Regions from separate parts of the Neobacillus solisequens genome, predicted to be linked through region 2. Evidence: riboswitches for the same ligand, from Rfam matches in the RefSeq annotation. Region 2 holds a riboswitch; each other region holds the start of a gene.
What was found. Region 2 has a riboswitch for S-adenosylmethionine ahead of ACI3K6_RS11655 (homoserine dehydrogenase). Riboswitches for the same ligand answer to the same signal wherever they lie in the genome.
Positions count from the first base shown of each region.

Region 1: it holds a riboswitch for S-adenosylmethionine, as region 2 does, so the genes downstream of both, ACI3K6_RS10800 (methionine biosynthesis PLP-dependent protein) here and ACI3K6_RS11655 (homoserine dehydrogenase) in region 2, are expected to answer to the same signal.
Region 3: it holds a riboswitch for S-adenosylmethionine, as region 2 does, so the genes downstream of both, ACI3K6_RS10360 (O-acetylhomoserine aminocarboxypropyltransferase/cysteine synthase family protein) here and ACI3K6_RS11655 (homoserine dehydrogenase) in region 2, are expected to answer to the same signal.
Region 4: it holds a riboswitch for S-adenosylmethionine, as region 2 does, so the genes downstream of both, mmuP (S-methylmethionine permease) here and ACI3K6_RS11655 (homoserine dehydrogenase) in region 2, are expected to answer to the same signal.

Region 1 covers NZ_JBKFGJ010000010.1:22,575-30,569, forward strand. The annotation lists gene ACI3K6_RS10790 (bifunctional homocysteine S-methyltransferase/methylenetetrahydrofolate reductase) at 1-1,524, opposite strand, end outside; gene metC (cystathionine beta-lyase) at 1,521-2,714, opposite strand; gene ACI3K6_RS10800 (methionine biosynthesis PLP-dependent protein) at 2,714-3,826, opposite strand; SAM riboswitch class I at 3,959-4,071, opposite strand; gene ACI3K6_RS10805 (asparagine synthase-related protein) at 4,470-6,407, shown strand; gene ACI3K6_RS10810 (paeninodin family lasso peptide) at 6,422-6,547, shown strand; gene ACI3K6_RS10815 (aldolase) at 6,649-7,569, shown strand; gene ACI3K6_RS10820 (lasso peptide biosynthesis PqqD family chaperone) at 7,581-7,874, shown strand; gene ACI3K6_RS10825 (lasso peptide biosynthesis B2 protein) at 7,887-7,995, shown strand, end outside.
Region 2 covers NZ_JBKFGJ010000011.1:22,214-30,208, forward strand. The annotation lists gene ACI3K6_RS11620 (small, acid-soluble spore protein K) at 1-18, shown strand, start outside; gene ACI3K6_RS11625 (YfhH family protein) at 58-381, opposite strand; gene ACI3K6_RS11630 (SDR family NAD(P)-dependent oxidoreductase) at 470-1,147, shown strand; gene recX (recombination regulator RecX) at 1,156-1,962, opposite strand; gene ACI3K6_RS11640 (YfhE family protein) at 2,118-2,249, shown strand; gene ACI3K6_RS11645 (YfhD family protein) at 2,355-2,543, shown strand; gene ACI3K6_RS11650 (DoxX family protein) at 2,652-3,146, opposite strand; gene ACI3K6_RS11655 (homoserine dehydrogenase) at 3,604-4,830, opposite strand; SAM riboswitch class I at 5,153-5,262, opposite strand; gene argH (argininosuccinate lyase) at 5,691-7,067, opposite strand; gene ACI3K6_RS11665 (argininosuccinate synthase) at 7,129-7,995, opposite strand, start outside.
Region 3 covers NZ_JBKFGJ010000009.1:222,313-230,307, reverse strand. The annotation lists gene ACI3K6_RS10365 (methionine ABC transporter ATP-binding protein) at 1-428, opposite strand, end outside; SAM riboswitch class I at 554-659, opposite strand; gene ACI3K6_RS10360 (O-acetylhomoserine aminocarboxypropyltransferase/cysteine synthase family protein) at 784-2,100, opposite strand; SAM riboswitch class I at 2,194-2,295, opposite strand; gene ACI3K6_RS10355 (hypothetical protein) at 2,366-2,707, opposite strand; gene ACI3K6_RS10350 (nuclease-related domain-containing protein) at 2,912-3,640, shown strand; gene ACI3K6_RS10345 (thioredoxin family protein) at 5,222-5,533, opposite strand; gene ACI3K6_RS10340 (toprim domain-containing protein) at 5,540-5,896, opposite strand; gene ACI3K6_RS10335 (YusG family protein) at 6,047-6,286, opposite strand; gene gcvH (glycine cleavage system protein GcvH) at 6,391-6,774, opposite strand; gene ACI3K6_RS10325 (arsenate reductase family protein) at 6,854-7,213, opposite strand; gene ACI3K6_RS10320 (acyl-CoA dehydrogenase family protein) at 7,423-7,995, opposite strand, start outside.
Region 4 covers NZ_JBKFGJ010000006.1:5,543-13,537, reverse strand. The annotation lists gene ACI3K6_RS07650 (DUF2142 domain-containing protein) at 1-657, opposite strand, end outside; gene ACI3K6_RS07645 (EamA family transporter) at 698-1,045, opposite strand; gene ACI3K6_RS07640 (DUF2304 domain-containing protein) at 1,042-1,422, opposite strand; gene ACI3K6_RS07635 (glycosyltransferase family 2 protein) at 1,451-2,149, opposite strand; gene ACI3K6_RS07630 (YitT family protein) at 2,539-3,105, shown strand; gene ACI3K6_RS07625 (uracil-DNA glycosylase) at 3,531-4,205, shown strand; gene ACI3K6_RS07620 (NAD(P)H-dependent flavin oxidoreductase) at 4,519-5,472, opposite strand; SAM riboswitch class I at 5,727-5,831, shown strand; gene mmuP (S-methylmethionine permease) at 5,913-7,322, shown strand; gene mmuM (homocysteine S-methyltransferase) at 7,297-7,995, shown strand, end outside.

The DNA of each region.
Region 1 (7,995 bases), on a different contig from region 2:
ATACACTTCCACGAGCTTTTCCTCAGAAAAAACAGGCTGAGAAATAAAGTAATCCGCACCGTAACTGATTTTCTTTTCCAAACGTTTTACGGTTTTTTCTAGTGAACGGACATTCGGGTTAAATGCACCGGCGATACTGAAGGCCGTTTTCTGCCCTAAATCTTTCCCAGAAAACGATAACCCTTCATTGAGCTGCTTAATCATTTGAATCAACTCAAAAGAAGAGACATCATAAACGGAAGAGGCTCCTGGGAAGTCGCCAACTCGCGCTGGATCACCGGTTATCGCCAACACATCATGCATCCCTAAAGTATGAAGCCCCATTAAATGGGATTGCAATCCGATGATATTACGGTCTCGGCAGGCGATATGGATCAGTGGGCGCATGCCCAACTCCTGTTTCACTAAATAGCCAAGTGATTCATTGGAGATTCTCACCTGGGCCAGCGAATTATCCGCCATCGTAATCGCATCGATACCTGCTGTTTTTAATGCTTTTGCTCCTTCAAAAAACTTTTTCGTATCTAGTTTTCTCGGAGTATCTAATTCTACTATGACAGAAGGCCGTTCTTTCACAATTTCATGAAGCGGGATAGAATCCCGTTTCGCTGATTGGCTTTCAACATGAATCGACCTTGGTTTTAATTTTACGACTTTTTCGTAAATTGGTACACTACTCTTTACTTCTGCTGCAAAAGCGCGAATATGAGCCGGAGTCGTGCCACAGCATCCACCTATTAAGCGGACCCCTTCATTTCGGAAGCTTTGTGCAGAATGCCGAAAATAATCGGCATCTCCGTCATAATGAAATTTCCCATCTGTATAAGCGGGGAGACTGGCATTCGGATAGGCTGACAGAAACGCATGCTTCGGCAATTCAATTTGAGCCAGTGCCTCCAGCATATGGTGCGGACCAAGCCGGCAGTTAATCCCCACGACATCAGCACCAATCTCTTCAAGCCGTTTCAGAGCATTATTTACAGGAGTCCGATTTTGTAAAAAACCCGGCTCTTGCAAGGAAACCTGTGCAATAATCGGCAGTTTCGTTTCTTTACGAGCAATCGCCAGTACTGTTTCAAGCTCTTCCTGATCATAGAAGGTTTCCAGCAACAATCCGTCAACACCTTCTAGCAATAGACAATACAGCTGTTCACGGAAACTGCGTTTAATTTCTTCTATAGTAATAGAATTGGGTTTGATGCCGCGATTGCCACCAATGGTACCTAGTACATAGGCATTTCCCTGCGCCGCCTTTTTCGCATTCACAACAGCGGCACTATTAATCTCCTTCACCGAATCCTCCAAACCATACCTCTGCAGCTTCAAATAATTGGCCGCATACGAATTAGTTTGAATCACATCGGCGCCGGCATCGATATAAGCCTGATGAATGCGTTGAATTTGTTCGGGCTGGGAAAGATTCAGCTCCTCGAAGCAGCAATCCGTACCATAGGAATAGAGCAGCGTTCCCATTGCGCCATCCCCAATTAAGATTTGATTCGATAATTTTTCTAAAAAGCTCATTTCGATTCCCCTCGTTGTAAGACCAATTCGTTGTGTGCAAGCTTTTCAAAGGCCTGGGAAAAATCCTTGATAAGATCTTCCGGATTTTCCAGACCGACAGATAAACGAAGTAAACTATTTTTAATGCCTCGCTTTTCACGTTCTGGTTGCGGCATAGCAGCGTGTGACATTTTTGCAGGATAAGATAAAATCGACTCCACCGCACCAAGACTCACAGCAAATACCGGAATCTTCACATTGGAAACAAAGGAGCGAACTACATCTTCATCCTTTAGTTCAAACGATAAAACCGCACCGGCACCATAGGCCTGTTCCTGTTGAATTTCGTATTGGGGGTGATCCTCAAGAGCCGGATAGTATACTTTTTCGACAAGCGGATGGGCTTGTAAAAATTCTGCCAAGGTTAATGCCGATCTTTGCGATTGTTCCAGGCGAACATGGAGAGTCTTCAACCCGCGTAGTACTAACCAGGCATCTTGAACTCCCAAAATCGCTCCAAAGGAATTTTGTAAAAAGTAAAGCCGTTTCGCTAGCGCGTCATCGTTCACAACAGCTAGCCCGGCAACGACATCACTATGTCCCGCTAAAAATTTCGTAGCACTATGTAGCACCACATCAACTCCCAGCTCCAATGGTTTCTGAAGCTGTGGAGTTAGGAATGTATTATCCACAAAAGTCAACGCATCAATTTCTTTCGCCAATTGACTGATTGCGCGAATATCCGTCACTTTTAATAGCGGGTTAGAAGGTGTTTCAACATAAAAGGCCTTTGTATTAGGTTGAATTGCCTGTTTTACCTGATCAAGGTCTGTCATATCGACAAACGTATGTTGGATCCCGAATCGTGTAAGAACCTCGGTCACCATTCGGAACGTCCCACCGTAGACATCCTCCGTAATCACGACATGATCGCCGGAAGAAAGAAGCAAGAAGGCTGTGGAAATGGCCGCCATTCCTGATGAAAAAGCAAAGCCTTTCACGCCGCCCTCTAATTCGGCAATGACATCCTCCAGTGCTTCTCGAGTCGGATTTAAACTGCGGGCATAATCATATTTGCCAAATTGGTCGATATCAAATTGATGAAAGGTGGATGCATGCTGGATCGGAACACTTACCGCACCCGTAGCAGGGTCCACTTTATGACGGTTATGAAGCAGCCTCGTTTCAAAACAATAATCTTCGGTTTCCATTATGCAATCACTCCTTCACGAATTTTGGCAAACGCCTGACTAAGATCAAAAATAATATCTTCCGCATCTTCTGTACCAACAGAGAAACGCAACAATCGATTACAAACACCTTGTTGAATGCGGATTTCTTCAGGAATATCAGCATGGGTTTGTGTTGCTGGATAAGTAATGAAGCTTTCCGTTCCGCCCAGGCTTTCCGCAAACGAAATAAGTTCTAAATTCTGCAGGAATGGGTTAACCCACGTTTCATCCTTAATTCGGAAGGAAACCATTCCGCCGCGTCCCGGATATAAAACATCAATGACATCATCATGTTTGGAAAGGAATTCAACGATGGCCTGCGCATTTTTTTCATGGCGCTCCATTCTTAAGGATAGAGTCTTCATACCGCGCATAAGCAGCCAGGAATCAAACGGACTAAGCACACCGCCGGCTCCGTTATGATAAAGGGCCAGTTGCTCGCAAAGATCTTGGCCTTTGGCAACAATCAATCCGGCAAGTACGTCATTATGTCCACCCAGATATTTGGTCGCACTATGGATGACAATATCCGCACCAAGCTTAATCGGCTGCTGCAAGAGCGGAGTATAGAAGGTATTATCAACAATCAGCAGAATTCCGTGCTTTTTTGCAATCTCGGAAATCGCTGCAATATCTGCCTCCTGCATGAGGGGGTTGGTAGGAGTCTCGAGAAAGATGGCTTTTGTTTGCGGAGTAATCTTGCTTTCAACCTCTTCCGGACAACACGTATTCACATATTGAGATGTTAAGCCCCATTTTTTATATCCTTTTTCCAATAGACGATAAGTCCCTCCGTATAAATCCTCACTAACAAGCCACTCATCTCCAGATTGAAATAAGGAGAGGATCGTGAAAATCGCCGCCATTCCAGAGCTGCAGGCAAACCCCTGATCGCCGCCTTCCAAATCAGCAATCGTCTTTTCAAGGAGCTGGCGTGTTGGGTTTCCTGTCCGAGTATAATCAAACCCAGTCGATTGCCCAATTCCTGCATGGCGGTAGGCAGTTGAAAAATATACCGGTGGATTCACGGTGCCTGTCTCCGTTTCACTTCTGTTTCCAATTTGAGCAAGTTTCGTATCAATTTTGTACATTGTGCACACTCCCTGTTTAGTAAAATTGTAGTGTTTTCTCACTTTAAAGCATTGCGGCATTAAAGCGTGGTAATAAAAGAAAAAAGCCCTCTATAAGAAGAAGACTTTTGTAATCCGACCAAAGCGTCATTCTTCTTATCTCGCAAATTAACAATTTGCAGGAGTTAGCACCTTTTCAGTGAAAAAATCCACTGAAGGTTGCTGAGGCGTCACAGGGCCATTCCCTCGACCTCTCTTGATAAGAAAATCAATATTAAGACTTTTTATAAAATTTACTACAATTTATAAAAGGTGTCAATAAATTTTTAGAAATTGCAGAATTTGCTGGATTTTGTAAGGGGGAAGATGGTTGACAATGAGACTATTAGATTATAATATAGTTTTATCAAGTTGTTCTTTATGTAGAACAGATAAAGAGTTTGTATCCCAGATTTATTAGGTAGAAAAGAAAATAATTAGGTAAATATACCGGTAATTAAAGGTTTTATGTATATATAATCTTTTAAATGAATATTCTAACTGTGTTCTTTTTTTAGAACCTTTGTTTCATATTATTTATTCAGAATATTCGGTTATAAAAGGAAGAATAATAGGATAATAGTATTTAACTAATGACTTTTTACATAGTTGGTGGAGGAAAACCATGAGTGCTATAGCAGGGATCTATCATATGAATAATGAACCTTTAATTGTTGAACACGGCAGAATATTAATGAAAGAACTAGAAAAATATCCAGCAGATGATGTTCAAACTTGGTATAGCGACAAAATCTTCCTCGGCTGTCATGCACAATGGATCACACCAGAGTCTGTCGGTGAGAAGCTTCCTTATTATGATCTAGAAAGGAAACTGGCCATAAATGCCGATGCCATCATTGATAATCGGGCTGAACTATTTGAAAAACTCCAAATCCCAAAGGCAAAGCAAAAATCCATAACGGACAGCGAACTAATCCTCCTTTCTTATGATAAATGGGGCGAAGACTCACCCAAGTATTTAGTTGGCGATTTTGCCTATATGATTTGGGATGAGCGAGAGCAGAAGGTGTTTGGGGCTAGGGATTATTCTGGTTTAAGGACTCTCTACTTCCACTTTCAAAACAACAAGTTTGCATTCTCGACTGTGATGGCCCCTTTATTGAAATTACCATACATAGAAAAAACATTAAATAAACAATGGATTGCAGAGTTTTTAGCGAATCCGGGGATGTTTGAATCGGTAGATCCTTCTTCAACGGTTTATACAACATTGCGGCAAATTCCCCCTTCACATTCATTAAAAGTGATAAATGGCGAACTAACAGTATCAAGGTATTGTCAGTTGCCAGAAGAAAATAAGTTGAAATTGAAGTCTAATGAGGAATATGAAGAGGCCTTTAAGGAGGTCTACCAAAGGGCTGTTAATGACCGATTAAGAACGATTCACAAAGTGGGCGCTCACCTAAGCGGCGGATTAGATTCCGGATCAGTGGCGTGTCTAGCTGCTCCAGCATTGCGCGGGGAGAGCAAACAATTGCATACCTTTAGCTACGTACCTTTACAAGAGTTTGAGGACTGGACCCCTAAAAGTCGGGTAGCTAATGAGCGTCCACTGATTGAATCGACTGTAAATTTTGTTGGGAATATAGTACCCGAATTTCTGGATTTTGAGGGGGAAAGTTCATACACAGTCATTGATGAATGGCTAAATCACTTAGAAATGCCCTATAAGTTTTTTGAAAATAGTTATTGGCTAAAAGGGATTTATGAGCGGGCTAACCAAAAAGGTGTAGGGGTGCTTCTTAATGGTCAAAGAGGAAATTGGACAGTTTCTTGGGGTCCAGCGTTAGAATACCACGTCAGGTTATTAAAAAAGTTTCAGCTGATTCGAAGTATTCGAGAAATATTTTTATATAGTAGAAACCTGCAAGTAAAAAAGTCAAGAGTTGTGTCAGTTGTAGCTCGGAAAACATTTCCATTAGTTGGTAGAATTTTCACTGGGAAAGAAGTGGACCCTTCTCCACTAATGATCAATTCAGAATTTGCCGAGAATATGGGAGTATTCGAAACCCTATTAAGTCATGGAATTGATCGGAATGGAACCATCTCGCAAAATTGGTATGAAATTAGAAAAATGCAATTTGAACAGCTTTACTACTGGAATATAACAGGAACGTATGGATCCAAATTTTCGCTGCCATATAAAGTATGGGATCGTGATCCTACTAATGATCTGCGTGTCGCTCGTTTTTGTTTATCCCTACCTGAGGAACAATACGTTCAAAATGGTTTAGACAGAGCTCTAATCAGGAGAACAACTAAAAATTTATTACCAGACAATATACGATTGAACTTTCGAACTAGAGGAGCACAAGGTGCCGATGGAATCATTAGAATGACGTCACATTGGAGTAAGTTCATAAACGAGTTAGAGCAAATGCTTAATGATGCTCAAGTAGCTGAATACTTAAATATAGAGTTCATTCGTACCATTATACCAAAGTTTAAAGAGATTCCGGGTCCGGAATATGTCTACGATCAAGATTTTAAAATATTAATGCGTAGTTTAATATTCTATCGATTTATAAAAAAAGTTGCTTGAAAGGAGGTGATAGCATGAAAAAAGAATGGAGCACTCCTGAATTAGAAGTACTGAACGTTAACATGACTATGGCAGGACCTGGTCATAAAATTCCAGATGCAGTACAACCAGATCCAGACGATCCAGTAAAGTACAGCTAATGAATGTAGATTTCAGTGAATCATGGCCACAAAACTGCCCTTATACAATGCAAAGTGTGTAAGGGCTTTTAAAAATTTTTCTCGGTAGCTGGAGTGAGAACATGACTATCACAAAAAGTGCCCTATTGTATAAGGGATTTGGATTGAATCTATTAAGTGAAATAGTTTTGCCTGAAATGACGTTATTAAAACATACAGTTAATGAGGCAGACATCGAAATTAAAAAACGTGACTTATCTCAACGTTGGTATGAAATAGATTCCGGAACAGTGAAAAAGTTTGTTGTGCAAGGAAATGAAATCATGTTTGAAGTTCCTGATACGGCGATCTTTTCTATTCAAAATGGAAAAGAAATTATCGTATCTCCAATAAAAGGGACAGAAGAAGATAAAATACGCCTATATATCCTTGGCACCTGTATGGGAGCCGTACTTCTTCAGCGAAAGATCCTACCATTGCATGGAAGTGCTATTGCAATTGAAGGGAAAGCCTATGCCATTGTGGGTCACTCAGGTGCGGGGAAATCAACCTTGGCGGCAGCATTAATGAATAAGGGCTATCAATTATTAAGTGATGATGTCATACCAATATCTTTTGATCAAAACAATGTTCCTTATGTCACTCCATCCTATCCTCAACAGAAATTGTGGCAAGAAAGCCTAAACCAATTTGGTATAGAATCAGCCAATTTACAACCATTATTTGATAGAGAAACAAAATTTGCTGTTCCAGTTCATGAACGATTTCTAGAAGAAAAAATACCACTAGAAGCTATTTTTGAGCTGGTGATTAACGAACAAGAAAAGCCTCACCTAAAGAAAATTGAGGGATTAGAACAATTGCATACTTTAAATATACATACTTACCGGAACTTTTTGGTAACCCGTTTAGGTATGACAGAATGGCATTTTAAAGAATCAGCAAAAATTTTAAATCACATTAATATGTTTCAATTACAGAGACCAATTGGAGAGTTTACAGCTTCCGAACTAATGTCTCTACTGTTATCCAATATAAAATAGGGGGGACTAATATGATTAGTACACAAACTATTTCACTAGCATCAGTAGTCTTGCAAGCAGAAGGCAATGTAGTTAGTGATATGAATGGTGAAAAAGTCATGCTTAGTATTAAAAGTGGAAAATACTACAACTTAGGGACAATAGGTGGAGAAATTTGGGAATTAATCAAGTCACCTACAGAAATTATGGAAGTAGTAAACAGATTACTGAAGGACTACGAAATTGAGCAAAAAGTATGTGAGCAGGATGTTCTCTCCTTTATCAACCATTTAAATAATGAGGGCCTAATTCAAATCGTGAATTAGGGGGATTTTGTCATGAAACTTGCCCGAATAGTAAAAACATTTGTGTTGTTGGATTCAAAAGAAAAGCGATTGTTTATAGAGGCTTTTATCTTTTTGGCCTGGGGGCGCATTTTAAAATCGA
Region 2 (7,995 bases):
CCTAATGTATGGAAATAAAGATGGTGACACAAACCAGAGATGCCCTCTGGTTTGTGTTTATTTTAACCACTTTAATAACGCGATGGGCAGGGCTTCCTCTTCACCGTTTCCTTTCAGACGGTACCCCCAAGCAAATACACCGTTCATATAGTCAATTTTAAAATACTCACCAGGAGATCCTTCCAGTTCATAAATTTCTCCTGGTTGGAACACAGTCGGGTCCATTAGATACGAACGGGCCATTTGCACCTTCCTTTCTAACACTGCAAACTCATTTACCATTCCTAGTTGTTCCGCTTTTCTTGCTTTCTCCTGGAGTGTTGAAATTTCTTGCCTTAATTCATACTCAGTCATTTGGCTGTATCGTTTCTCCTGCTCCATTTTTTTCCTCCCATGTTCCTTTTTATTTTAGTATAGTTATTATGTTGTAAATAATAAAGGTAAAACTATTGAGTTGGAGGTAAATTCAATGAAAACCATATTAATCACAGGCGCAGGATCTGGATTAGGAAAAGAATTAGCTTTCCTTTTTTCCAAAAAGGGTTATCACATTTTACTATCTGGGAGATCAGCAGAAAAATTATTGTCGGTTAAAAACGAAATTGAAGAAGCTGGTGGAAAAGCCGATACCCTACCATTAGATATTCGAAATCCTGAAGAGATTTCAAAAAAAATCGAAGAAATAAGCAAAAACTTTCAAATTTATGGGTTGGTGAATAATGCAGGCGTTGGCCATTTTGGTCCGTTCCTTGAAACGTCAGTAGCACAAATCCTAGAAATGTGTGAGACAAATATTCTCGGTACACTCTTCATAACTAAGGCCATTTTGCCGATCTTGCAATCTAATGGGGAAGGGCAGATCATGAATATCATTTCGACTGCCGGTTTACGTGGCAAGGTCAATGAAAGTGTATACGCGGCTAGTAAATTTGCTATTCGAGGCTTTACAGAGAGCCTTCAAAAAGAATTAGAAGGTAGTGGCATTAAAATCAATGCAGTTTACATGGGTGGTATGAATACCCCCTTCTGGGAAGGAAGTGACCATATAAAAGATTTCTCCCGATTCCGTTCAGCACAAGAGGTTGCCGAAACCATTATGGATCAAATAGATCAGGATTCTATCATCATTGGAAGTAAAAAATCATGACAATTTCGTCATGATTCTTTACTTTCAGATAAATACCGCTCGATTAGTTCAATTGGAAAGCCTTTTCGGTATAAGGCTTGTTTGACCTTTTGCTCGTATTCAAATCCACTGTACCCCGAATATTTTCTTTGGATTTTTTCTCCTTGATACCTAATTGCTTCAAATTCTTCATCCTTATTCGAGTCTTCCGTTTCCCTCAAGGCCAGTTGGATGACTTCAAAAGAATAACCCTTTCTTAACAGCATCTGTTCAAACTTTTGTTTCTGGATTCTAAAAGAATCCTTGGAATTTTTGTTAAAAAACTTTTGACTGAGCTTCATTGCTTTTTCAATCTGCTGTTCAATAGAATATTCCTCTAAAGCCAAAGAGCCGATTTTTTCAGCAATTCCTTTCTCCTTCAACTCCTGCTTAATGACCCCAGGACCTTTATCCGTTGTATTAGCTTGTGTTCTAACATACGCAAAGGCGTATTCTTCATCATTAATGTATTTTTGCTCGGTTAATTTATGTAAGACTTCATTAATTACGGGTTCTTCCATTTCTTTTTTCAAAAGATAGTCCTTGATTTCTTTTTCCGATCTGATTCTTCTAGCCAAAAAATGAACAGCTAGGTTATAGGCTTTACGTATGTCATCTTGATATTGAATCTCTAAAAGTGAAAACTCATCAAGTTCCATGCCTTTTTTTAGCTGAAATTTTATTAAAACATCACTATCGACACTAAAGGCAAATTCCTCGCCTTTCCCCTTGTCCATAAAAATATTAAACCGATCAGCGTTGTTTTTTTGCGTGGTGATTTTTGTTATAATGGCCATTTTCTTCACCTCTCCCTTACTTTACCATAACTTGATTTGAAAAATATATTTAAAAAATCCGTATCAATCCCCCCTTTAAAGGTAAAAATGGAAGTGGGTACAAATTGTACCACTTTTACATAAAACTACAGTTAAGTTTGAAAGGAATGAGAAAAATGGGAGATAAGAAAAAGGATAAAAATCGCTTCAAGTATACTTTATCAAGCACACAGGAAGTTCTGTATCAACGTGAATTTAAAATGGCTGATAAGGCTGGAGGATTTACTGACCGGAAAACTAAATTATAAGCATTAAATTTTTTTCCATTAATGACCCCCTTCGCTTTTGTAAAAGCTAGTAAAGGGAGCTGATGATGCTCCCACCACTGCTTACAATTGAAAGGGGTTTTTATAATGGGTCGCGCACATGGACATAAAACTCGCGATAAAAACAAAGCATCACTTCCACAGGTGCCAAAAAACATGAAATCTGACGGCAATGACGTAGAATTTTCAAAAGAAATGGCTGATGGAGCAGATCTAGAAGCACTTGCTCGGGCTAATGCAGCTAACCAACGTGTTCAAAATCGCGGTCGAAAGTAAAAAAATAGAAGCAGGCACGCCCTGCTTCTTTCCAATTATTTATAAGGGGGAATAAATGTTATTTCAACAGGTTCCAAGGGGGAGGTAGTTTAGAACCTGGTAAAACCGTTAGTGTGTGTTACCATTTTTAACTGGTTCCTTTTTTAATACATTTTTAACATATGGTACGGCGAATCGGTCAAGACCGAAGTAATAAGCTCCCGCGCCTGCGAATAATAGAATCATGGCTGCTGTATAAAGAATAGGATTAGTGCTAGTTGTTCCGGCTAACATAAAGTTTAAGTTCATGAATGCACCTGCGATTAAAGCTGGAATAGTTGCCAAACCTACGACTAAGCCAATACCTACAAGTAACTCACCCCATGGAATTAATACGTTGAAGATATGCACATTTGGAATGGCAAAGCTTTGTAAGAAGTCAGCATACCAAGCTTGAACGGCTGGGTGTTCACCTGTTGCATTTGCTAGTGCCCCTTTTAAGAAGCCTCCAGCATCAAATCCACCTACTAGTTTATGATAACCAGCCTCGATCCATTGGAATCCAAGCCAAATCCTTAACACTGTCCAAACAACTGCTGCGATAGGGGTTTTATACCATCTCATCACAATCATCTCCTATTAACTTTTGAGTTCATACCCAATTTTTGTAAATCAAATGATAGGAAGTATTCAGCTAGCTGTCGACTGTAGTGGAGTTTGTGATTGCTTTCACTATCTCCTCTACACTTTTAATATACTCTGCAGCTACTAAAATGACAACGGTTTTCACAGTTTCTTAACATATTTATAGTGTATATATGAATACACTGTGAACTAGATTACCTTCCTGTTATCAATCATAACTGTGGATAATGTTGATAATGTGGATATCGATCGAAATGTATTGTCAAGCCTGATTATCGGGGAATTCTAATTTGTGAATAGTTAAATACTGAACCTGAACCTATTTTTTGTGGATAATGTGGATAATCTTGTGGAACACTCTCCTCGCAGGACTCCTGCTGTGGATAAATCCCTGGATAATTAAACGGGAGCACCTTTTCTATTTCGGTGCTCCTGCTTATAAGACTTTTACTGGTTTTTTTATTGGCTCATATTCTCCAAGAATGGTGAAATAACGTAGGGATTGTTCCTGTTGATTCAACTGATCGACATCACGTTTTGTAGCTTCAACTATAAAAGTTGTCTCGTTAATTTGCTCTAACCATGTAATCGAAGGGTGGATATAATTTTTCACATGACCATGAATCAACCACTGTTGTTTCGTTTCATTATTTTTATCTGAAATGGTGGCAGTGCCAGATTTTTCAGGTCGAGGTCCAGATGAGTTCGTTTGACAAACATATACTAAATCCTCAATCATGGCACTGGCGGTAGGAAACATTCCAGCTCCAGGGCCCTGCAATGTAATCCTGCCGACGATATCTGAATGGACATTAACTGCATTTTCCACCCCTTCCACATGGTAAAAAGGATGTTCTTTCCCAACAACAACTGGTTTTACAATGGCAGTTAGATTATCTCCCGCCTTATGAATGCTGGCAACATGTTTAAACCTTAATCCTGCAAGTTCAGCTGTTTCAATTAACTCACTCGTAATCGAAGTAATCCCTTCCCGTTCCACTTCCTGCCAATTCGGCTGCTCGCCAAATGCAATTCTGCTAAGAATCATGCTTTTATAGAAGGCATCGAAGCCTTCGACATCATTGGTAGGGTCTGCTTCTGCATAACCATTTTCTTGTGCTTGAGTCAGTGCCTCTTGGAAGGACAGCTTTTTCTCACGCATTTCCGTTAAGATAAAATTGGATGTACCATTTAATATGCCCTGAATATACTGTACACGATTAATCTTTAATAACTGACCCAGTGTTTGAATCACCGGTATCCCACCGGCCACTGTAGCTTCAAATCCAACTGATACGTGATGTTCCTCTGCTAATTTCAACAGCTCTTCTCCGTGGTGGGCAAACATTTCTTTATTGGCTGTAATGATGTGGCAGCCCTTTTGAATGGCTTGTTTTAAATAAGTGAAAGTCGGTTCCTTTTCAACGATTGCTTCAAACACAATATCTAACTGCGGAAACTGCAGGATTTCTTCAAAGTCTGTCGTTACCAGAACCTCTTCTCTAATATCCCTTGACTTCTGTTTATTGCGGACGAGTATGGAAGCAACTTCTACGCGTTTTCCCAATGTAGCCTGCAACTCATCCCCATGTGTTTGAATTGTCCGATATACCCCTTCCCCTACCGTTCCAAAACCTAGTATCGCCACCTTAATAACATCCATTTTCTGTTCACCCTTTCCACGTATTTTTTTTAAAGAAGACTCGGTTAAACTTGTCTGTTGATTTCCACTCTAGATGCAAGCGGTTCGTGGGCGTTTCGGCGAGCCTCCTCGGCGTTTGCACCTGTGGGGTCTCTCCAGTACCGTACTCCCACAGGACATTGAATTTCTTCCTTGAATCTGCCCACGCACGAAGGAAATGCGATAGCGTTTTCGAGGAGTCTTCGCATCTTCCGCTACAATCAACAGAGTGTAAAAAATCAACACTGACCTTTAACACAGCCTAAAAGAAAAGCCCTCTTCATAAGAAGAGGGCTAGTTCCTCCTCTTATCTTTCAGGTAATAATACCTGCAGGAATTAGCACCTTTTCAAGGAATACCTTGAAGGTTGCCGGGCTTCATAGGGCCTAGTCCCTCCGCCGCTCTGGATAAGAGATATGTATTTGACTTTTCACTAAATTTCCAATATTTAAATGAAATATTATCTGAATTTACTTGAAATGTCAATATTAAAGTGATTTATGATCAACCATTCTTTTCCTTCCAATTGATGAACCTGTTTTGTGCCCCTGTGGTTTAGTGTTAAGAACTTCAGTTATTCGCCTAAAAAAATATGAACCTATCGTATATTTCCTTCTTTATATTGATAGACCCCCATTCTCGTTGATAAGATCCTCTTTTGCGTTGATATAGCCCAATTCTCGTTGATAAGACCTTCTTTTACTTTGATATACTTCGTTTTCAAGTCGATAAAGTTATGCACTTATGAGTTTAGGATAATATTCACATTTCAAGTAGATAAAACGGCTATATTATAAAAAAAACACCACCCGCATCACACAAGCGGGTGGCATTCTTTCAACTTATTTTTCCAATTTCGCCTCGGCCAGTTTAATTTGCTCAAGTACCTGGGACGGCGAGGTTCCGCCAAAGCTATTACGGACAGCTACAACATGCTCTGGAGCAAGAACCTCGTATATGTCTGATTCAAACAACGGACTAAATTGTTCGTATTCTTCCATGCTTAAGTCCAGCAAAAACTTGCCAGATTGAATGGCATATAAAACAATTTTCCCAATTACTTCATGTGCGTCGCGGAACGGAAGCCCTTTGCGAACCAAATAATCGGCGATATCGGTCGCATTGGAGAAATCATTATTGATCGCTTTGCGCATCACGTCTTTTTTCACAGTCATCGTTTCAATCATCGGAGCAAGCAGCTTCAAAGAGCCTTCTAGTGTTTCTACCGTATCAAACATGCCCTCTTTGTCTTCCTGTAAATCCTTATTATAAGCTAGCGGCAAGCCTTTCAATACCGTCAATAACCCAATCAAATTGCCATATGCACGGCCTGTTTTCCCACGCAGTAATTCTGGCACATCCGGGTTCTTTTTCTGCGGCATGATACTTGAACCGGTACAAAAGGAATCATCCAGTTCGACAAATTGAAACTCTTGGCTTGACCAAATGACCAATTCCTCCGACAGGCGGGAAATATGGGTCATGATAATCGAGCCGATGGACAGAAATTCCAGAATAAAGTCACGGTCGCTTACGGCATCCATGCTATTGGGATAAATCGTTTCAAATCCTAGTAATCCCGCAACGAGTTCTCGGTCGATCGGGAAGGTGGTGCCTGCTAATGCCCCTGAACCAAGCGGAAGCCAGTTAATCCGTTTCAAGGAATCTGTCAATCTTTCTTTATCACGTTCAAACATCCAGAAATAAGCCATTAAATGATGGGCAAATGAAACTGGCTGCGCCCGTTGCAAATGTGTATAGCCTGGAATCAACGTTTCGATATGTTCCTTTGCCTGATTGAGAATGGCTCCCTGCACTTCCTCCATTAAGGTGATCAATTCTAGCGTTTTTGTGCGCAGATACAGATGCATATCAGTGGCAACCTGATCATTCCGGCTTCGACCAGTATGCAATTTTCCACCGACAGGGCCAATTTTTTCTATCAATAGCTTTTCAATATTCATATGAATATCTTCATCTTCTACCAAAAATTCAACCTCGTTACGGTCGACCATTTCTTTAATAGACAGTAAGCCTTGCTTAATTTTTTCAACATCGTCCAACGGGATAATACCACATTGGCCCAGCATTTGCACATGTGCCAGGCTTCCGGCGATATCCTCCTTGGCCAGCTTCTGGTCAAAGGATATCGAAGCAGTGAATTCTTCGACGAGCTTGTTCGTTTCTTTGGTAAAGCGTCCGCCCCATAGCTTAGACATGATTACTCCTCCTAATACTAAGAAGACTGCCCTCGAATCAATTTTCGAGGGCACTCCGACTTTATTTTAAAATAGATTCTTTATTATTTACCTCAGCATACACTTTGGTTGGCAGACCCCATAATTTGATAAAACCAACAGCCGCATTATGATCAAATGCGTCACCTTTTGTATAAGTCGCCAGTTCCTCATTATATAAACTGTGGACGGATTGACGGCCGACAACAGTATGATTCCCTTTATGAAGCTTAACACGAATTGTACCAGATACTACCTTTTGTGTTTCCTCAATAAAGGCATCAAGAGCAGCCTTTAATGGAGAAAACCAAAGGCCTTCATAAATGATTTTTGCCATTTGCTGCTCCACCTGGGTTTTGAATTGAGTGACTTCGCGAGGCAAAGTTAAAAATTCTAATTCCTTGTGGGCATTAATTAAAATAAGGGCAGCTGGATTTTCATAGACTTCACGGGATTTAATTCCTACTAATCTATTTTCGATATGGTCAATACGGCCGACACCATGCTTGCCGCCAAGTTCGTTTAACGTTTCAATTAATTGAACAAGAGGGAGCTTTTCACCATTTAAGGCCACTGGCACGCCTTGTTCGAATTCAATCTCAAGATATTCAGGTGCATCTGGTGTTAATTCAATTGGATTGGTCCAATCAAATGCAGCTTCAGGTGGCTCTGCCCAAGGGTTTTCCAGCACACCTGCCTCACAGGCACGTCCCCAAATATTTGCATCAATGGAGAATGGATTGTCTAAATCAACCGGAATTGGAATCCCATTCTTTTGGGCGTATTTAATTTCCTCATCACGTGTCATGCCCCACTCACGAACAGGAGCTACCACTTTAAGTTTTGGATTTAACGCTTGAACAGAGACTTCAAAGCGCACCTGGTCATTTCCTTTACCCGTACAGCCATG
Region 3 (7,995 bases), on a different contig from region 2:
CCGCTTAGTTGAGAAGGGTAAGCATTTTCTCTGCCCTCAAGACCAACTAATTTAATCAATTCATTTACCCGCTTTTGTCTTTCTGCCCCTTTGACTCCGGCAATTTCTAGCGGGAACGCAATATTTTCGCTTACAGTCCTTGACCATAATAAGTTAAAATGCTGGAAGATCATGCTGATTTCCTGGCGGGCCTTGCGAAGCTCACTGCCTTTAATTTTGGAAATTTCTCTTCCGGCGACCGTTACACTGCCTTCAGTCGGTAGCTCAAGGCCATTAAGCATTCGAATCAAGGTACTTTTACCTGCGCCACTATATCCAATGACTCCGAAAATTTCTCCCTTTTTAATATCCAGATTGACCTCATCAACTGCTTTGAGCTGCCCCTGTTTCGAAGGGAAAATTTTTCGAACATTTTTAATTGATATCATTGCCTCACCTGCTTCATATCCAGAATACGTAAATATAGGGTTTGAATTTTTCGTTAAAAGGATACTATTTTAAAAAAATAAAAGCCTTTCTGCAAGGGCAGAAAGGCATTATAAATCAATCCTTTCTCCCATCTCTCAAAGCATTCGCTTTGTGTGAATTGGCACCATTTCAATAAAATTGACGGTTGCCGGGCTTCATAGGGCACATCCCTCAGCCTCTCTTGATAAGAGCTTAAACAATCCTATATTCAATTAATACTTTAGTTCGTTTACGTAAAAAATATATTACGAAAGTTATCGTATCATGGATAAAAAGCAGTGTCAATAAAATTTCTTCATTTTCGGAAAAATTCGACTAAGCCTTCGTTTTTAATGAAGTTAGACCTGTTGCCACCTCAATGGCATCCTCAAGATCTTCAATTAAGTCCTCGGCATTTTCGATCCCTATAGACAGTCGAATTAAATCCTCTGAAACTCCTGATGCTTTCAAACCCTCTTCATCAAGTTGCTGGTGCGTGGTGCTGGCCGGGTGAATAATCAAACTCTTCGCATCTCCCACATTGGCCACATGAGCCCATAAAGTAATCGCATTTATTAATTTGGCCCCTGCTTCACGTCCACCCTTAATACCAAAAATAACTACAGAACCGGCACCTTTAGGCAGGTATTTTTTTGCTAATTCATAGTCAGGATGGGATGGATGCCCAGGATAAGAAACCCACTCAACAGCAGGATGATTTTCTAAATACTCCACAACCTTTTGGGTATTGGCCACATGTTCCTTCATTCGCACATGAAGTGTCTCCAATCCAAGTGTAAACTGGAAGGCGTTTTGCGGACTTAACGCTGGCCCTAGGTCGCGCAGCAATTGAACACGTGCCTTAACAATATACGCAACAGGTCCAAGTGCTTCTGCATAGACCAGGTCATGATAGCTTGGATCCGGAGTCGTAAAACCAGGGAATTTCCGTGAATTCCAATCAAACTTTCCTCCATCGACAATGACACCCCCTAAAGTTGTGCCATTCCCAAGCAACCATTTAGTGGCTGAATGAATGACAATATCTGCACCATGTTCAATCGGACGGCACAAATATGGAGTAGCAAAGGTATTATCAATGATTAGCGGAATCCCTGCTTGATGAGCAATTTCCGCTACTTTTTCAATGTCCAAAATAGTTAAGCTTGGATTACCGATGGTTTCAGCAAAGACAGCCTTCGTTTTTTCAGTAATAGCCGCACGGAAGTTTTCTGGATCTGCAGGGTCAACAAACTTTACCTTAATTCCGTATTTCGGAAGAGTCACGGCGAATAAATTAAAGGTGCCGCCGTACAGTGTTGAAGCAGAAACAATTTCATCACCAGCTTCGGCGATGTTTAAAATGGCTAGAGTAATGGCCGCCATACCGCTTGCCACCGCAAGGGCGCCAACCCCACCTTCTAATAATGCAACTCTCTCCTCAAACACAGTAACGGTCGGGTTATGTATCCGCGTGTAAATATAGCCCGGTTCTTTTAACCCAAATAGGTTAGCTGCATGCTCGGTATCCTTAAATTGATAGGCGTTGTTCTGATAGATTGGAACAGCGCGTGCACCAGTAACCGGATCCGGCGATAAACCTCCATGAACCCCTAATGTCTCAAACCGATATTTCTTTTGCTTTTCTGTCATTTTCCTTACTCCTCTCTCTTTTGTATAAAAATAAAACCCCCACTTCATAAGAAGAGGGGGATCCACTCTTTTTATAAAGTGGGGGATCCGTACTTCTTATCTTTCGGGGCATGAAGCTCCGCTGGAATTGGCACCGTGTCTCAAACCGGTTGCTGGGCATCGTCGGGCCAGTCCCTCCGCCACTCTGGATAAGAATTATTCATTATTATTACTGAATATTTAAAAAATATATTACAGGATGTCCTCTACCTAGTCAAGAGTTTTACTAACTAATTTTGGCAAAATTTTGACTGCTCGCTAATACGAATAATGCTTCTAATAGCAGCACGATTCTTAAGGGTGCTTCTACTTTTAACACGCCCTCACGTTGAAGTGTCCGCAGTTTTGCCTCACCACTTATTAATCGATGGATCCCTGCATTGCTGCCGTTAATCGTATAGCCTGGAGCTAAATCATCACTAATTTCAATTGTACCGTGGTTAATTGCCAGTTTGACTGTTTCATGGTGGGTCGAAATGGCTACGTGAAAATCTGCCTGTCGGATCAATGGCAGAATATGCTCCAACTGGTTAGCAGCAAGTATAAATGAATGAACCGCTTCCTTCATACAATCACTCCGCTTCCGTTATGCTACCTTTACTATTCAGCAATAATATGCCGACTTCCTTTAATAAATGCTCGACAATTACCGTACCTGAGATGATCATTTCCCGAGAAATATGTCGGAAGGAGGGATTCTTAACACATTTTTCACCATTTTTTGTCGGAAGTTTTGTAAAATAGATTTATCAAATTTGAAAGGAAAGAAGTCATGATTATTAAACCTCGAACCGAGCCTCATGATTTAGCAATGTTTCGGATCTTGAATGCACGCATGGAGTTATCGGAAAATGACAAAAGAAATTTTATCAATCTGCAAAAAGGATATTTAGGAGAGTTGAAATTTGATGAATTTGCAGAACGACAACTTGATGATCATATTCCGATTCTAAATGATTTACTTATGAAACATAACAACTCCTATTTTCAAATTGATTCATTTATCATAGCAAATGGTGTTGGGAACCTTATCGATATCAAAAATTCAGAAGGTGATTACATTTTTAGAGATGGGCAGTTTTATCCCATGGGCAGTAACCAAGAAATATTGAATCCCCTTGGACAATTGGATCGCTGTGTAACACTCCTTCGTAAATCCCTCTCCATTAAGGACTGCCAGATTCCCATCAAACCCTATCTAGCCTTTGTTAATCCTAATTTCACCCTCTATCAAGCACCCGTTCATGAATCCCTCATCTTTCCAACTCAATTGAATGCCTTTATGAAAAAGTTAAATGCCGGAACCACACGAGTTAATGGACACCAAACCAAATTAATAGAAACATTATTAGCAGCCCATATAACAAAGTACCCTTATTCTAAATTACCTGCCTATTCTTTTGAGCAGCTGAAAAAGGGCATTACTTGTTGTAAGTGTCAGTCTTTTTCGATTGCAACCACAGGACGGAAATTGAGTTGTTTGGATTGTGGGTATGAATAGTCGCTGATACAAGCGGTGTTGCGGGCTGTGGATGAATTTAGGCTTTTGTTTCCGGGGGAGCGGGTTACGACGAATAAGATACTTGATTGGTGTGGAAGGGGAAACATTTCTAAGAAATTAATTTGGAGGATTTTAAAAGAGAATTTTAAGGCAGTGGGGTATGGAAGATGGTTTTATTATGAGTGATTCACTTTAAAAATTGTGTAAGGGCTTATATTAAATTTTAGTGTGCGCTTTATAAGCGATCCTTTTGCTGGTGCGGTCACTTTTTATGGAAGGTAGAACACCTCTTTATTCCCAATTTTGATGTTGAGGTCGATTTTCTGGAACGTAGAACCCTTCTATGTTCCTTTTTTGCTAGTGCGACTGCTTTTTCAGGAACGTAAAACACCTCTATATTCCACTTTTGCTTCCGGTACTGCTTTTTCTGGAACGTAGAACACCTCTATGTTCCCTTTTTGTTTCCGGTACTGCTTTTTCTGGAACGTAGAACACCTCTATGTCCCTTTTTTGCTGGCACGACTGCTTTTTCAGGAACGTAGAACCCCTCTATATTCCCCTTTTGCTGGTGCAACTCTTTTTTCGGAAACGTAGAACCCTTCTATATTCCCCTTTTGATGACGAAACTGTTTTTTCGGGAACTAGAACCCTTCTATATTCCCTTTTTGATGACGAAATTGTTTTTTCGGGAACGTAGAACATCTCTATGTTCCCTTTTTGCTAGTGCGACTGCTTTTTCAGGAATGTAGAACCTCTCTATATTCCCCTTTTGCTGGTGCGACTGCTTTTTCTGGAACGTAGAATACCTCTATGTTCCTTTTTTGCTGGTGCGACTGCTTTTTCTGGAATGTAGAACACCACTATATTCCCCTTTTGCTGGTGCAACTCTTTTTTTGGAAACGTAGAACCCTTCTATATTCCCCTTTTGATGACGAAACTGTTTTTTCGGGAACTAGAACCCTTCTATATTCCCTTTTTGATGACGAAATTGTTTTTTCGGGAACGTAGAACATCTCTATGTTCCCTTTTTGCTAGTGCGACTGCTTTTTCAGGAATGTAGAACCTCTCTATAATCCCCTTTTGCTGGTGCGACTGCTTTTTCTGGAACGTAGAACCTTTCTATATTCCCCTTTTGCTGGTGCGACTGCTTTTTCTGGAACGTAGAACACCTCTATGTTCCTTTTTTGCTGGCACGACTGCTTTTTCTGGAACGTAGAACCCCTCTTTATTCCCCTTTTGCTGGTGCGACTGCTTTTTCTGGAACGTAGAATACCTCTATGTTCCTTTTTTGCTGGTGTGAACTGCTTTTTCTGGAATGTAGAACCCCTCTTTATTCCACTTTTGCTGGTGCAACTCTTTTTTCGGAAACGTAGAACCTCTCTATGTTCCTTTTTTGCTGGTGCGACTGTTTTTTCAGGAATGTAGAACACCTCTATGTTCCTTTTTTGCTAGTGTGAACTGGTTGTTCAGGAGTGTGGAACTATATGTTTTTTTAAGAACGCAAAGTCCTTCCCTAGTGGCCAGATTTTGCGGAAACTAGGCGGAAACAAAAAAACAGACGCTCCCCAAAAAAGCGTCTGCTTACCCAAAATTCATCTTCATTTTATCCAAAAGAAAAGGCACGGAATGAAAGGCATAAAGGCCGTCAACAACGGTGCCGTCCCGAATAAACAACAGGCAAGGAACACTTTCGATGGCAAACTTCTGAGCCAGGGCGGCGTGATAATTCAGGTTCATTTTGCCCATCGCCACCTCAGGCAACAGTTGTTCGATGACTTGCAGCATTTTTGAAGCTACCTGGCAAGTGCCGCATAGTGGGGTATAAAAGTAAACCAATCCGGTTTGTTTATTTTCTAAAAAAGCTGTTAAGTCTTCTTGATTCCATTCGATCATCTTTCGTTAACCCATTTCTAAATACTCGCTATGAACGTCAATGTTTGCTCCTAGCAGGACAGCGGCCAGATGGTGCACAGGTGCTGTTGCTACTTCGCGATACATTCGGTCAATATATAAATGCTCGGCATGAGGGAATTCACGTTTAAACAGTTTGCGAAGCTTTTCGCCAGCTTCGTCGGCATCGACTAGGATATAGATCTCTTTGTCTTCGAGGATGTCAATCCATTCGTCCAATTTTGTGTGACTGATGGTCCCGTTTGTACAAATGATGTCAACCGGTTCCTTTACAATGTTTTTCACTTTATTTTTATCGGATTTTCCTTCTACGATTAGAACTTTGTCAGCATACGTATCATTCATCATCCATCACCTGTGAAAGAAGTGGTTTATTGTTAACATATTCCAAAAGTTACAAGACGTGCTCCATCCTTTACCTATGTTAACTATAACATCATTGTCATCTTAAAAATAGGTATATGCTTGTTCATGGATGACGATGATGACGAAAAGCTAGCACCAACCTCCGTCATCGCAATCAGTGTATTTGGCGTCTCGACCTTCTGTAACAGTGACGTGTTGATAAATTTTTTGTTGTTCAGCTTCAAAATGGTGATCAAGTTCTACTTGAATATGATCAGACATTTTGATTTTGCCAATTGGGGTATTTTCTATAAATAATTGGATTTCTCCATTTTTCAGCTTTCCGACGACTCTGTCTGTCACATCGATTTTGCTTTGGTTTAATGCCATGCTTTCCACCCTCTTCTTTATTGTATTTACAGTTTCCCCATTCAAGAAGAAGATAAAGTGGAAATTAAAGGCACCTTCGAGTAAAAGGTGCCTAGATTAAATGATTAATCTTCTTTAATCATTTCTTCATATTTTTCAGCAGTCATTAATTCGTCAACCTCACCGCTGTTAGATACTTCAACGACGATCATCCATGCTTTTTCATATGGAGATTCGTTAACAAATTCAGGGCTGTCATTTAAGTCTTCGTTTACTTCCACAACTTTACCGCTGACTGGTGCGTAAAGTTCTGAGACGGTTTTAACGGATTCTACGCTGCCGAATGGCTCGTTAACGGTTACTTCATCGCCAACTTCCGGAAGTTCAACGAACACGATATCCCCTAATTCGTGCTGCGCGAAGTCAGTAATCCCAACACGCACTTTGTCGCCTTCTACTTTTACCCATTCATGTTCTTCTGAATAACGCAATTCCTTTGGTACACTCATTACTTAAATCCCTCCATTATGTTCTTCTAAAATGTCTATCATCGAAATAAATCGATTTCGTTAATGAAAGTGAAGAGAGTTATTTGAGCCACATTTTCTCATACTCTTCTTCTTTAAAGCCCACTGTGACATGTTGTCCATCTGTCAAGATTGGTCTTTTGAGCAACATACCGTCTGAAGCGAGGAGATCTAGCATTTCGTCTTCAGTTGCTGTTTTCAGTTGATCTTTGATTCCTAGTTCGCGATACTTCATACCGCTTGTGTTGAAAAATTTCTTTAATTCCAGCCCGCTTTTTTTATAGAAATCCGCTATTTGCTCGCGGGAGGGTGGATTTTCTACAATATGTACCGCATCGAATGACAGTTGATGTTCATCCAGCCATTTCTTTGCGTTTCGGCATGTGCCGCATTTTGGGTACCAGTAAAACGTCAATGACATCGATTCACCGCCTTATTCCCTAAAATCTTTGAGGCAGCCCTCACTTGAAATAGTATCATAACCACTATTAAAATCCTAACACTATGGTTCTATCCAAAGATAAATTCGACTAATTTCGGTAAATTCCTTCTTTTAAAAAGAAATAAAGAAGAAGTCCTCCGCGATAAACAGAGGACCGGTTTTTACTGGGTGACAAGCACCAACCTTTTTTAAACGATGTAGCGTTCTGCTTCAATGATCACGTCAGCGGCTTCGCGTTTTTTGGCGATGACGTTGATTGGTGTGTGGCGAGTGAATTTGCGAAGGGATGAAAGCATCATTCGCAGCATATCGCCTTGTTCTACGGCTACTAGGGTTTCTTTTGCAGTTGCTTCGATATGGTTGAATGCTTCTTGGCAGAAGATTTGTGTATAAAGAAGCTTTTGCTTGTTTTTGTCTAAACCGTCTTTGGCGATGGCTTTTTCTGTACGTAATACAACAGATTCCATTGCATAGACATCAGACACGATGTCAGCGATGTTGGCAAGGATTTCTTGCTCTGCTTCAAGCTTTTGGCCGTATTTTTGAGCGGCTAAACCAGCAGACAGTAAGGCAATCTTCTTCGCATTTTTCACCAAGTATTTTTCTTGAGCAAGCGGCTCGTCACCTGGCTCTTCTGGCATTAACATCATTAATTCTTCTTGAAGCGCCATGGCTTTTTGGAATAAAGGAAGTTCGCCTTTGATCGCTTTTTTCACTAGAGTGCCTGGCACCAACAAGCGGTTGATTTCGTTTGTTCCTTC
Region 4 (7,995 bases), on a different contig from region 2:
GATTAGGACAACGGATCCTAAAAAGAGCAGAAGTAATGCTACCCCCACTAAAACAAAGGCTGTTTTACTAAGTAGGGGCTTATTCTCTACTTTCAGGACTTTAAAAAACAAATCCCCCGGTTGCTTTTTCCCGTTTATGGTGAGACTTCCATTCTTATAAGAGTCTTTTGCACTCCTCCAAAGGGTAACCGTATTCCCGCTCTGTAAGTGATGTCCCTCAAGACTTACGATATAACCTTTCCCTTTTGCTTGATGAACCGGTGGAAAGTCTATATAAAAGTTTTTGACATCCGGAAGCTTGGAAAGACTTAACTTCTGTCTGGAAATCATTTTTCCGCTTTTTTGTTCCTTTAACGTAAAAAGGAGAGTTCCGTGATTTTTCCTGCCGTAGGTTCCGAACTGTAATTGAACCCGTGAAAATGTATTTTCTTCCACACGAAATGACTGGGATAACTTCATATTCCCAGTTAATTCTCCAAGAGTCATATCGTTTCTTTGTTGATTGACTACAAGGTGCTCAGATTCACGTTCGTGGATAAAAATACCTCTATTTTCATAGATGTATAAAGAAGAAAAGAAAAAAACAATAGTGATTATCAGCCATGGCAGCCAGTAATCTTTGATTTCTGACTGAATCCATTGTTTGTAACCTGCCATGCTAGTAGAGATGCTCCTTTACTAGAGATTTTGCCATGATTTAACGGGTGATGAGATAGACCCCAAATAGAATCACACCTGTTCCAACCCATCTTGTAACAGGAATACTCTCTTTAAATAAAAAAAGGGCAATAAATATAGCAAACACATAGGCCAAACTTTGTAATGGATACAAAAAGCTTAGTGGCAGCTTAGAGAGTAGATACATCCAAATGCCTGTTGCAGCGATATAAAGAACAAAGCCTGCTAAAATAAACGGCGAAAAAAAGAATTGGAAGAACTTTTGAATGATATTTCCGTGCAGATGCAAGTTTTCAAGTCCAATCTTCCAAGAAGTCTGACCCAATACCAAACAAAGAATATTAGCTAAAATAAGTATGTATTTCATGTATGTAACCTTCCGTCCATAGTTTCATTTGCCTGCATTTTTTCAATTTCCTTTTTTAAAATACCAACCTCCTGGACCACATGAGTTAATTTATTTGATAACTTGGATATGGTTAAGGTCAGACTAAAAATAAGAAAGAATTGAAAAACAAATGATAACAGGAAAATGGCATTTACAGGCTCCACAATACTAAGTGTGGAAGCAATAAATTCGGCAATTTTCGAAAATGATGCTAACAAGATATTCACAACACAAAAAAATAACCAAATTAATGAATATCGTAATTCTAGACGATACTTTCTAATCATATTAACAATGATAATGAATGTAATGATAGAAGCAATAAATAAAATGATTTGCAGTTGTGTAGTAATCATAATTCTCACCTAAAAAGATTCTAGTGGCCTACGTCAGCCCAATTTTTCTTAAATTATCAATAATGATGGCTAGGGAAACTTTAATCATGTAATAAATTGATCGTATAAAGTTTATACTGGACTCTCCGCCCTCGCGTTCATTCATCACGACGGGAACTTCTTTAATGGAATAATTATTCCGCAATAGATAAACGATGGATTCAGGTTCGGGATAGTCCGATGGATACCGGTTACTAAATAACGTGATGACTCGGCGATTGCAAGCTCTAAATCCTGAAGTAGGGTCGGTAATTTTCTTTTTTTGTAAAAAATAAATTAAGCGGCTGAAATAGTTGATGCCAATTCTTCTCATAAACGAAGATTGAAAGCCCGCTTTCTCTAAGTACCGGGATCCAATGATAAGGTCAGCTTCACCTTTTATAAGTGGATCGATTAGGGATTGAATATACAAAGGATTATGCTGTCCATCTCCATCTACCTGAATCGCAATATCATACCCATGCTTTTCAGCGTACTTATATCCTGTTTGCACAGCCCCGCCAATCCCTAGATTGGAAGGAAGATCTATGACGTTGAATCCGAAATCCCGACACATTTCTGAAGTATTATCGGTCGAGCAATCATTAATAACAATTACATCTACGTTCTTTATGTTACTGAAAAGTTCAGCTAAACGATGAATATTGGCGCCCTCATTAAAAGCAGGAACAATGGCCAGAACCTTCATGACAAAATAACTCCCTTTTAAAATAGTAATCTATCTCTATTTAATCCGCAGATGAAACTTTGTGTAAAAATATGGAAATAAAAATTAAACACTTTAAAATTATAACATAACGATACTATTCTTCAAATTATCGACATATAGTTCACAAATTGTTCACATTTTTAAAATAGTAAAAGATATCAATATATGACTATTTGAAACAAATCAGATTGGGTGGATATGGGTTGGGTTTGGGTGAAAACATTTGGGTGACAGGCACCGTTCGTGGACAATTGTCCTTTTGTGGTGGACACTCAGGAGTTGGTAGGGGGCCGACATCCACATACTTAAAACCATTCTTAATTCCAAGTTGCTGTCATATTATAAACTAAAAAACTTGGACAAAGGTGATGGGTATTTATCAGCAAATAATGGCGACGGTAGTTGGCAGTTTTCTTTTGGGTATAGGGGTTAATGGTTTTTTGATCCCGCATCATTTTATTGACGGCGGAATTTTGGGGCTGGCTTTGATCCTACATTACTTTTTGAAGGTTCCGACGGGTTTTGCAATGGTGGGACTGAGCCTGCCTATTTGTTTATTAGCCTCAAAGAATGAAAAAACCTATTTCTTAAGTAGTTTATTTGGTTTGTTTTTATCGTCCATATTTATTGATGTTCTCGCACCTCTTCGTTACCAATTTCTGATTTCTCCGCTAACAAGTGCTATCATTGGGGGAATGGTCATTGGGATAGGTGTTGGGCTCATGCTGTATTACAAGACAAGCTCAGGAGGGACGGATCTGCTGGCTAAAATGATTTCAAAATCTCTTTCGTTGAATATCGCATGGATTATTATCTTCATCGATGGGTTGATTGTATTAGCAGGTCTTTCTGTGTTGAATTTGGATCGAATTTTTTATTCTTGTGTCGTGATCGTTGTTGGTGGGGTGACCACCTCTATGATTGAGGGGAGATAGAAGGCCATGTGAGTTCCAAAAGCCTTTAAAGGCTCAGTAGACTTTAAATGGATGAAAGACAAGTACCTCATTTTTAATAATGGTATTGTCCATCATAGCTGGGATGAAAGACATCAGGCTTCTATTAGAAATGAAAACTGTCCTTCATAAGCTTGATGAAGGACACTGACATGGTTAGTAACAAGTCTTTTGTCTTTCAAAACGCAATTTGCCATAAAGGCTTTTTACATGCAAAGATTTTCATTATATTTGGGACCATATGATACATAATATTGCGACTAGTTTTATTGTATATAAAATCAATTTTGTTGACCTTAGTAATCCCAGTAAGAATTAGCGAAGAAAATCTTATGATTGATACCCCCGTTCACCACTCATTATAATAATAGTAGTTTAACAACTTTGGAATCGAGTGTGAAATAGAAATGGCCATTTTAAAAAATGATTGGTCTCCTTTGTTGGAAGGAGAGTTTGAAAAGCCGTATTATCAACGGCTAAGGGGAATTTTAAAAGAAGAGTATCAAACGAGAGTGATCTATCCGGAGCAATACGATATATTTAATGCCTTGCATCTTACTCCGTTTCATCAGACGAAGGTGGTCATTATCGGACAAGATCCGTATCATGGCCCGGGACAGGCACATGGATTAAGCTTTTCTGTTAAACCAGGCGTGGGTATTCCGCCATCATTGCAAAATATTTATAAAGAACTGAAAGCGGATTTGGGGTGCACGATCCCGAATAATGGGTTCCTTGTAAAATGGGCCGAGCAAGGCGTACTGATGTTGAATGCGACATTAACGGTGCGTGCAGGGACACCGAATTCTCATAAAGACCTTGGGTGGGACCTATTTACGGACAAAGTGATTGAAACCTTAAATCAGCGGGAAACACCGGTTGTGTTTATCCTTTGGGGGAATTTTGCGCAACAAAAAGAACAGTTGATTACCTCACCGCATCATTACATCATCAAATCTCCGCACCCAAGTCCTTTTTCTGCCAATAGGGGGTTCTTTGGCAGCCGACCGTTTTCCAGAACAAATGCGATTCTGCGGGAAATAGGGTTGGAGGAAATTGATTGGCAAATTCCTGATTTATAGAGGGATTTCGTTATTTTTTAAAAGGCTCTTTAAACTTGTATGTTGATTTCCACTCCAGGCACTTCGCTTTCCGTGGGCGTTTCGGCGAGTCTCCTCGGCGCTTGCGCCTGCGGGGTCTGTCCAGAACCGTACTCCCACAGGACATTGATTTTCTACCTAGAATTCGCCCACGCACGAAGGAAATACGGTAGCATTTTCGAGGAGTCTTCGTGCCTTCCGCTCCAATCAACAGGGTTTAAAATCAACCGTATTCTTTAACATAGCCTTTTAAAAAAAGGTACCTGACCGTGATAGTGGGCAGGTACCTTTCCATTTATACACAAGCTTTAAATTCGCTCATAATATTGTTGATGATTGTTTGAACTGGTAGGATTTCTTTGATTTCATGGACTCTGGCTCCGGCAAAAACTAGACCATTCTCGCAATCTCCATTCATCGATGTGATCAAAGAATCAAGCGTACAGAAACGATAAGAACAATTTTTCAAGCAATCCATGCACTTTTTGATTTTCACCTTTTTGTCATCTGAAATAAGATCAATAAAATGGTTTTTAATGGCACGCCCCTGGAGACCAACCGTTGTTTTGACCAAAATGGTATCTTCCTTTTTGGCTTGTACATATTTTTCTTTAAACGTTAATGGGGCATCACATTCATCACTAGCGACGAATCTGGTTCCGATCTGTACACCAGACGCTCCCGCGCGTAGGGCTCTCGCAACATCTTCCCCCGTCATGATTCCCCCAGCAGCAATGACCGGGATCGTAACAGCTTCCACCACTTCAGGCAAAATATCAAACAAAGGTCTATCTGTACCAAGGTGTCCGCCGGCCTCATGACCTTCCACCACAACGGCTGAAGCACCAAGACGTTCTGACAATCTAGCCAGTTTTGCGGAAGATACAATCGAAATAACGGGAATACCGGATTCTTTTCCCCAAGCATACATATCTCTAGAAATTCCAGCGCCTGATATGATGAAATCAACTTTTTCATCAATGGCTGCCTTCATTTTTTCAGCAAAGTCATTCATAGCGAAAAGAACGTTTACTCCTATATAGCCTGAATCCTTTATATTTTCCTTCGCTTTTCTTATATGTGATCGCATTTCATCAACGGAAATTCCAGTTCCTGATATAATCCCAATGCCCCCAGCATTTGCAACAGCAGAGGCAAGTCCGCTTAAAGAGATTCCTACACCCATGCCACCCTGCATGATTGGTACCTTTGGCATCATATGACCTATTTTTAATTGTGGAAAATTCAAGAAAAAAACCCCATTTCATTACGTTTTTTAAGTAAACCTAATATCCACCACTTTAAACAATAGGGTGTCTAAAAAATAGTGATGAATGTAATGGTCCATCCTCACAGTTATAAATAAATTACTAATTGCCACATAATGTTCAAATTTAACGTTTTCAGGGAGAGGTCAATTTGTTGATGTTAAATAATATTTTCTGAAAATATTGAGCGTATTGACAATTCTAAAAATGACTGATAAGGTTATAAAAAAAATATTTCTTATCCAGAGAGGTAGAGGGACTGGCCCGATGAAACCTCAGCAACAGGTCTGCTTAAGATACTGTGCTAATTCCAGCGGGTGATTAACCTGATAGATAAGAGCGGTCCGTTTCTATTTGTCAGTGAAGCACTCATTTTTGAGTGCTTTTTGTTTTTTCTGGATAGCTAAAAAGGAGAGTATGAATGGAAAACAACAATGGGAGAGAATTTCAAAGGGAAATGAAAACGCGTCATATTGTCATGCTATCGCTTGGCGGTGTGATTGGAACTGGATTATTTTTAAGTTCGGGCTATACGATTCAACAGGCAGGTCCGTTTGGGACGATCTTATCCTATCTGATTGGTGCATTAGTGGTGTATCTAGTCATGCTTTGTTTGGGAGAGCTTTCTGTACATATGCCTGAAACGGGTGCCTTTCATACCTTTGCAGCTAAATACATCGGACCAGGAACAGGATATACGGTCGCCTGGTTGTATTGGTTAACGTGGACGGTTGCCTTAGGTTCTGAATTTACGGCTGCGGGAATGCTTATGCAAAGATGGTTTCCATCGGTCAATGTTTGGATCTGGAGTGCCTTTTTTGCCGTTTTAATTTTTATCATTAATGTATTAACGGTTAAATTTTTCGCTGAAACTGAATTCTGGTTCTCATCTATAAAGGTCATCGCCATTGTGGTCTTTATTATTTTAGGTGTAGCGGCGATGGTAGGCATTCTTCCCATGTCCCATTCAAACTCAGCACCTTTCTTTTCAAATTTGGTAAAAGGGGGCCTGTTTCCTAATGGTGCTTTTGCCATTCTCATAACCATGCTTGCGGTGAATTTTGCATTTTCAGGAACGGAATTAATCGGGATTGCAGCTGGAGAAACAGCGAATCCGCAAAAAACAATCCCGAAGGCCATTCGCACGACTTTATGGAGATTGATCCTCTTTTTTGTAGGAACCATCATTGTATTATCTGCGCTACTGCCTATGAACGATGCTGGCGTATTAGAGAGTCCGTTTGTTGCTGTTCTAGAACGTATAGGGGTGCCTTACTCTGCCGACATTATGAACTTTGTGATCTTAACAGCCATTTTATCTGCTGCCAATTCAGGACTGTATGCTTCCTCAAGAATGCTTTGGTCATTAGCTAATAAGAAGACCATTTCACCCATGTTTGCCAAAATGACTAAACAGGGTGTTCCCATCAATGGCGTTATTTTCAGTATGTTAGGCGGAGTTTTATCTTTGTTCTCTAGCATTGTTGCACCAGATACTGTATACATTGTGCTAGTATCCATTTCCGGTCTAGCTGTGGTGGTTGTATGGATGAGTATTAGTGCCTCCCAGTACCTATTTCGCAGACAATTTTTAAAAGAAGGAAATTCAATAGAGGACTTGGTTTATCGTACGCCACTTTATCCGTTTGTTCCAATTTTGTCATTTATCTTGTGTCTTGCATCCTGTATTGGAATTGCGTTTGATCCAACTCAACGAATAGCCTTATATTGTGGTATTCCATTTATATTACTCTGCTACGGCAGCTACTATCTTACACAAAATCTAAAGAAAAGAGGCGCCCATTATGTCCAACAAAATCAACCCAATTGATACCATTTTATCCCAACATTCTATTATGCTTCTAGATGGAGCCTTAGCGACAGAACTGGAGTCCCATGGATGTAATTTGGATGATCCCCTTTGGTCTGCACGTGTGTTACTTGAAAATCCTGAATTGATTTATCAGGTTCATTCTGATTATTTTCGTGCCGGGGCGGACTGTGCCATTACGGCAAGTTATCAGGCAACAATTGATGGTTTTTCCGCTCGTGGAATAGAAAAGAAGGAAGCTTTAGAATTAATGAAGCAAACAGTGCTGCTGGCAAGAAGGGCAAGAGATGATTTTTGGAAGGAAACTGCGCAGCATAATCGGCCTAAGCCATTAGTGGCTGCATCTGTTGGACCATATGGAGCTTACCTAGCTGATGGTTCAGAGTATGTAGGAAATTACGGCGTAACAGATGAAAGATTAGTAGAATTCCATCGTCCTAGAATGGAAGCATTGATTGAAGCCGGAGCCGATTTATTAGCATTTGAAACGATCCCTTCTTTACAAGAGGCGAAAGTGTTATCGTCCCTATTGCGAGAATTTCCGGAGGTATATGCATGGCTATCCTTTTCTTTGAAAAATGAAAAAGAAATTAGTGATGGTACTAAGCTTGCGGAGTGTGCACAGTATTTTGACGAGGACCAACAAATCATTGCCATTGGTATAAATTGTGCA